2 regions of the Paraburkholderia sp. J94 genome follow, and region 1 is predicted to be linked to the other one. Evidence: riboswitches for the same ligand, from Rfam matches in the RefSeq annotation. Region 1 holds a riboswitch; the other holds the start of a gene.
What was found. Region 1 has a riboswitch for glycine ahead of U4Y88_RS04860 (D-amino acid dehydrogenase). Riboswitches for the same ligand answer to the same signal wherever they lie in the genome.
Positions count from the first base shown of each region.

Region 2: it holds a riboswitch for glycine, as region 1 does, so the genes downstream of both, gcvT (glycine cleavage system aminomethyltransferase GcvT) here and U4Y88_RS04860 (D-amino acid dehydrogenase) in region 1, are expected to answer to the same signal.

Region 1 covers NZ_CAJMZH010000002.1:340,294-343,776, reverse strand. The annotation lists gene U4Y88_RS04860 (D-amino acid dehydrogenase) at 1-1,222, opposite strand, end outside; glycine riboswitch at 1,400-1,490, opposite strand; gene U4Y88_RS04855 (LysR family transcriptional regulator) at 1,667-2,590, shown strand; gene U4Y88_RS04850 (MFS transporter) at 2,711-3,483, shown strand, end outside.
Region 2 covers NZ_CAJMZH010000014.1:77,269-80,751, reverse strand. The annotation lists gene U4Y88_RS27130 (oxidoreductase) at 1-526, shown strand, start outside; gene U4Y88_RS27125 (hypothetical protein) at 808-1,167, shown strand; glycine riboswitch at 1,488-1,587, shown strand; glycine riboswitch at 1,644-1,771, shown strand; gene gcvT (glycine cleavage system aminomethyltransferase GcvT) at 1,874-2,992, shown strand; gene gcvH (glycine cleavage system protein GcvH) at 3,064-3,444, shown strand.

The DNA of each region.
Region 1 (3,483 bases):
CCGCGATCTCATCGCTGATCAGTGTGGCGACCGCTTCTGCCGTCGCCGCCGACAGCGTCCAGCCCAGATGGCCGTGGCCCGTGTTGTAGAACACGTTGCGCTGCCTGCCTCGGCCGACTCGGGGCAACATGCCCGGCAGCATGGGCCGCAAGCCCGCCCACGGAATCACGCGCGACGTCGAGATCGACGGGAAATGCGTGCGCGCCCAGCGCACCAGCGGCTCGATACGGTCCGAGCGGATGTCGCGATTCGCGCCGTTGAGTTCGGCAGTGCCCGCAATCCGAAAGCGATCGGCGCCCAGGCGGCTCGTGACGATCTTCGCGGCGTCGTCGAGCAGGCTGACCCACGGCGCGGCCTCGCGGCTCGCCGGATCGTCGAGGCACACGGTAATCGAATAGCCCTTCACCGGATACACGTTGACGTGGTCGCCGATCTGCGCGGCGAGCGCGCGGCTGCCCACGCCCGCGCAGATCACCACGCGATCGAACGTTGAAACGGCAGGCAGCGCATCGCGCACCGTGGCGATCGAGACCCCGGCGTTGTCCGCATCGTCAATCGACTGCACCGTGGTGTCGTAATGAAACTCGACGCCAAGCCGTTCGCACGCCAGTGCCAGGCCGCGTGTGAACTTATGAATGTCGCCAGTCGAATCGGATTTGGTAAAAAAGCCGCCGTGGAAATCGCCTTGCAGCGTCGGCTCGATCGCGCCTATTTCCTCCGGCGTGACCGCGCGCCGATCGAGTCCGCCTTCGCGCAACAGCGCATTCACTTTCGTGGCCGACTCGAATTCCTTTCGCGTTGCATAGAAGTGCAAAATACCGCGCTGCTCGTGATCGAATTCGATCGACTCGCGTTGCGCAATCGAAAACAGATGTTCGCGCGCGGCAATCGCGAGACGCACGGTTTCAATCGTATTGCTGCGGTAATTCGGAATCTGGCGCAGAAACTCGCCGATCCAGCTGTACTTGTGCCAGCTCGGGCGCGGGTTCATGAGCAGCGGCGCGTCGCGCCTGAGCATCCAGCGCAGGCCCTTGAACACGGTGGCGCGGCTGTTCCAGACTTCCGCATTGCTCGCGGAAAGCTGGCCGCCGTTCGCGAACGAGGTTTCCATCGCGGCGTAGCGGTGACGATCGATGACGGTGACGTGATGGCCGCGCCGTGCGAGCGCATAGGCGGTGGTGACGCCGGTAATGCCGGCGCCGATAACGGCGATTCGTGACATGACATGGTCCAGTGTGCATCGCTGCGCGCAGTGATTGCGTTAGGCATCGCCGGCCGATTGCAACCGGCGCCGATGCCCCATCTGTCCATGTACCTGAGAGTTTCGCCCGCGCGTTGAATGGGCGCGTGGCTCCCCTTCGGTGGGCGCCATCGCGATGATGCGCCGCTCTCCAGATGTTCCGGCTGCGTGGTCCTTTTGCCTGAGAGTTTCCGGGGCGGTTGCTCCGTCGGCGTCGTTCCGGTCGAACGATCTCTCCCATGCAGCGTGTGCGAACGCGTCAAGATTAGCCGCGCACCGCGCGCACGGCAACCGCTTTTTCAAAATTCGCTCTGCGATGTTTTGCATGAGGGTTTTGCCGGATTGAATGCGGCGAACCCAAAAAAACCGCGTGGCGTTGCGGTTAAACTGCGATCTGCCTTCCCGTTCTTCTTCCATTGTCCAAATATGAAACTGCATCAACTGAGAGCGCTTGCCGTCGTGGCGGAAACCGGCAGCATTCTCGAAGCGTCGCGCGTGCTGCACGTCACGCAATCGGCATTGAGCAAAGCGCTCAAGGAACTCGAAGGGCAGGTGGGCGCGACGCTGTTCGTGCGCTCCAGCAAGGGTGTTCAGCTGACCGCTTCGGGGCAGCGTCTCGTCGGCCATGCGCGGCTCATCAGCGAAAACGTGCGCCGCGCGCGCGACGACATGGAGGAGATGAAGGGCAACGCGGTCGGCGACATCAGCATCGGCGTGACGCCAGTGACCGCGCTGCTGCGTCCGCTCGCCGATTGTCTTTCGGCCTTCCGGCGCGATTATCCGCAGGCGCGTTTGCGTCTGCTGGAAATGCGGCCGAACCAGTTGCTCGAACAGGTCCGCGAAGGCACGCTCGATTTCGCCTTGAGCTCGCAGCGCATGGCGCCCGACAGCCTGCTCGACTGCACGCCCGTGCTGAACATGGCCACGCTGGTGGCGGCGCGCAAGGGGCATCCGCTGAGCGGCGAGCGCTCGCTGGCCGCCTTGCGCGAGGCCGAATGGATCGTGCTCGATCCGCTCGCGGACGCGAGCACGCCCTTCGTGCATCTGTTCGCCGATCACGGCCTGCCCTTGCCCGCGCGCGTGATCGAATGCTCGTCGATGTCGCTCGCGCTGGCGATGTGTTCGCAGATGGACACGCTCATCCTGCTCTCGGCCGAATCCACGAGCAGCCGTTTCATGCGCGAAACGATGGACTTTTTCGAACTCGCCGAGCCCTTGCCCGCACGCGTGATTTCGCTCGTGACGCGCGATCGTCATACGTTGCCGGGTTCGGCGGAACGCCTGCACGACGCCATCGCCGCCGCGTTGCGCGATTACGACCCGACGCGCCCGCACACGCTCAAACCGTGAGCCGCTATAACCAGACGTCAATGGATTGAAAATCCGTCACTTGTCGCGTGGATTTTGGCAACAAACACTGGTTTCCGGTGACGCACGCCGCTATCCGATCGCTCCGACAAGAGGACGTCAATGAACGAAATGCCCCACGCGCTGAACGACGGCGTGTCCGCCATGAGCCACACGTTGAATTCGGCCGAACCCGTCCGACGCGCGCCCACGCGCCGCGCCATCGTTGCCGCCGCGATCGGCAACGGGCTGGAAATGTACGACTTCACGCTGTACAGCTTCTTCGCCGTGACCATCGGCAAGCTGTTCTTTCCGGGCGGCAACGCGCTCACGTCCTTGCTGCTGTCGTTCGCGACATTCGGCGCCGGGTTTCTGATGCGCCCGCTCGGCGCGGTCATCATCGGCAATCTCGCGGATCAGCGCGGACGCAAGGCGGCGCTCACGCTGACCATCGCGCTGATGACGGCCGGCACCGCATTGATCGCGCTGACGCCCAGCTACGCGAGCATCGGTGCGAGCGCAACGATCATGGTGGTGCTCGGACGCCTGTTGCAAGGGCTCTCGGCGGGCGGCGAGATCGGCGCGGCTTCCGCGTTGCTGATGGAGTCGGGCAGCAAGGCGCGCCGCTGCTTTTTCGTGAGCTGGCAAGCGGCGACGCAAGGCGGCGCGGCACTCGCAGGCGCGCTCGCGGGCGTCGCGGTGTCCGCATCGCTGTCGCCCGAGGCGCTGCAAGCGTGGGGCTGGCGTCTGCCGTTCCTGCTCGGTCTGTTGATCGCGCCGGTCGGCCTGTATATCCGCAGGCATCTGGAAGAAACCCACGCGAGCGCAAAACCTTCGGCGCGCAACGGCGTGGGCGCGGTGATGCGCGAACACGCTCGCACGCTCGTAATCGGCAC
Region 2 (3,483 bases), on a different contig from region 1:
CGACCTCGGGCCGCATCTGATCGACCAGACGCTCGCGCTGTTCGGCGCGCCCGAGTCGGTCACGGCCTTTGTGCACACGCGCCGCGACAACGCCAGCGCGCCCGACTACGCGCACCTCGTGCTGCGCTACGCCGGGCTCGACGCCGTGCTGCATGCGAGCGCGCTGGCCGCGTATGCGCCGCGCTTCGCGATTCACGGCACGCGCGGCAGCTATCTGAAGAACGGGCTCGATACGCAGGAAGATCAGTTGAAGGCGGGCCTGCGCCCCGGCCAGCCCGGTTTCGGCGACGGCAACGAAGCAGGCCGTCTGCATGTCATGGCCGACGACGGCCAGGAGTCCGATCGCGAAGTGCCCAACGCCGCGGGCAATTACGCCGACCTGTACCGCGCGCTCGCTGCCGCGATCCGCGAGGGCAAGCCGTTCCCGGTGAGCCCGCAGGACGCCATCGACGTGATGACGATCGTCGAGCTGGCGATGCAAAGCGCCGAGGAAGGCCGCACGCTCGCTTTCACGCGCGCGGGCTGAATCACAGGCCGAGTCACTGGCCGTACCACAAGCCGAACCCAAAGCTGAATCGCGCGCCGTGTCACCCACGGCCGCGCGGCTTGCAATCCGCCGACGCATCCGAAAGGTCCATACAAACGGTTACAAGTCCGTGCCGCCGCGACGTCATCGCGCGGCGCGCGCGACGCGTTTGCCGACGGACAACGCCGAAAAACAGCGCAACAACACTCCGCAACCTCCGGGTTGCGGGGGACCGGCGCGGTGCGCAAGCCCGCGCCAGGTCGACAACAAGGAGAGTCTCAATGACCCGATTCAACCGTGCCATCCGGCTGGTCTGCGCCACCGCACTCGTTTCGACGCTCGCCGCGTGCGTCGTCAACCAGCAGCCCGCGCCGCGCTCCGGCCCGAATCCGCATGAAGCGGCTGTCGACCGTCTGCACCAGATCGACGGACGCATCGACAACCTCGGCCACCGCATCGACGCGCGCGTGAGCCAGGGCTACTATCCGCCGCCGCAGGGCGCCGCGCTCCATCATCGTCTCGACACGATCCGCGCCGAAGCGCACGACATGGCCACGCAGCACGGTGGCGGCATCTCCGGCGACGAGCAGCACGTGCTCAATCAGGAACTCGATACGGCGGCGCGCGCGATCGGCGAATAAGTCGGCGAATAAGTCCGCGAATAAGTCGGCGAACTCATCGCGATCCCACGGGCCGCCCTGCGCGGCCCGTTTCTTTTGGCGCGGATTCGCGGATCGCGCTCGCGGCGCGCGCGCGGATTTTTCGGGGCCGCATGACGGCGAGCCTTGCGCGACGGCGTTCGGCGCATCGTCCGCGAGCAAGCGCGAGCGGTGTCCGCACGTTCCACACCCGTTCCCCGCCCAAAGCACGCCCCAAGCGCACAGAACGTGGACACAACGCGCCCACAAAGCGCGCCCAATTTTTCCGCATTGACACAGCCCGCCGGCGTCCCGCACAATCGCTGCGCGCGCCGGGAGAGCGCGACGTTCGCGAGTCAGATCCGAACGCCGCCGCCGAAGGGGCAACCCACAAACTCTCAGGCAAAAGGACCGTGCGCGCCGGACCGCTGCTTCGCCTGTTTCGCACCCGCGTGCGAGACGCGCGAGACGGCACTCAGGTCCGCAACTCTGGAGAGCGGCAGTAGAACGGCGGAGGGATCGTAACCCTGGCGTTCAGGCTGCCCACCGAAGGGGCGCGCGTCTTTCCCGACGCAATCTCTCAGGTACCGAGGACAGAGGGGCCATGCAAGAACCGACCACGGGCATCGTGCCTGCGGCGAGTCCTGCATGGCCTTTTTCGTTTTCGCGCGAATTTCGCACGGAAAACCTCGCGACCGCCTGAGGCCTCATGACCGAACTCAAACGCACCCCGCTGAACGACACGCACCGCGCGCTGAACGCCCGCATGGTCGACTTCGGCGGCTGGGACATGCCCGTCAACTACGGCTCGCAGATCGACGAACATCGCGCCGTGCGCACCGACGCCGGCATGTTCGATGTCTCGCACATGTGCGTCGTCGACTTCTCGGGCGCCAAGGCGCGCGACTTCTTCTCGCACGCGCTCGCCAACAACGTCGCCAAGCTGACGACGCCCGGCAAGGCGCTCTACTCCTGCATGCTCAACCCCGAAGGCGGCGTGATCGACGACCTGATCGTCTATTACTTCGCCGAGGACACGTTCCGCACCGTCGTCAACGCGGGCACGGCCGAAAAAGACATCGCCTGGTTCGAGAAGCTCAACGCCGAAGGCGGCTTCGGCCTCACCATCACGCCGCGCCGCGATCTCGCGATCGTCGCCGTGCAAGGTCCGAACGCGCGCGAGAAAATCTGGGCGGTCGCGCCCTCCTCGCGCAGCGCCACCGAAATCCTCAAGCCCTTCAACGCCGCGAAGATCGAAGCCACGCCGTTCGGCGAGCTGATGATCGCGCGCACCGGCTACACGGGCGAGGACGGCTTCGAAGTCGTGCTGCCCGCCGCCGCCGTCTGCGAATTCTGGGACGCGCTGCAACATCAGGGCGTGAAGCCCTGCGGCCTCGGCGCGCGCGACACGCTGCGTCTCGAAGCGGGCATGAACCTCTACGGCCAGGACATGGACGACGCCGTCTCGCCGCTCGACGCGGGCCTCGCCTGGACCGTCGATCTGAAGACGCCGCGCGCGTTCGTCGGCCGCGCCGCGCTCGAAGCGAACGGCACGCGCTCGACCTTCGTCGGCCTGATCCTGCAGAAGGAAAACGGCAAGGCCGGCGGCGTGCTGCGCGCCCACCAGAAAGTGCTGACGCCGCACGGCGACGGCGAGATCACGAGCGGCACCTTCTCGCCGACGATGCAGGAATCGATCGCCTTCGCGCGCGTGCCCGCGGGCGTGCAGCCGGGCGACGTCGTGCAGGTGCAGATCCGTGACAAAGCCCTTCCCGCAAGCGTGGTAAAACTGCCGTTCGTGCGCAACGGCAAGGTGCTGGTCGCCTGATCCGCAAGGATTCCGGCGCGCACGCCCACCCTTTTTCAAGCCATAAAACCGAACCACGCACTGGAGCAACCATGAGCATCCCGGCCGATCTGAAATACACCGAATCGCACGAGTGGATCCGCACCGAAGCCGACGGCACGCTGACCGTCGGCATCACCGATCACGCGCAGGAAGCGCTCGGTGACATCGTCTTCCTCGAACTGCCCGAAGCCGGCCGCGCCGTCACGGCGGGCGACGCCATCGCCGTCATCGAATCGGTCAAGGCCGCCTCGGACATCTACGCGCCGGTGTCGGGCGAGATCGTCGAATCGAACGCCGCGCTCGTCGACGCCCCCGAAGGCGTGAACGGCGCGCCCTACGAATCGTGGCTGTTCAAGATCAAGCCGGCCGCCGACGCCAAGCTCGACGCGCTGATCGACGCCGCCGCCTACGAGAAGGCCATCGGCGCCTAAACCCCGGGACGGCTTTCGTCGAAAGCCCGTCCCAACGCA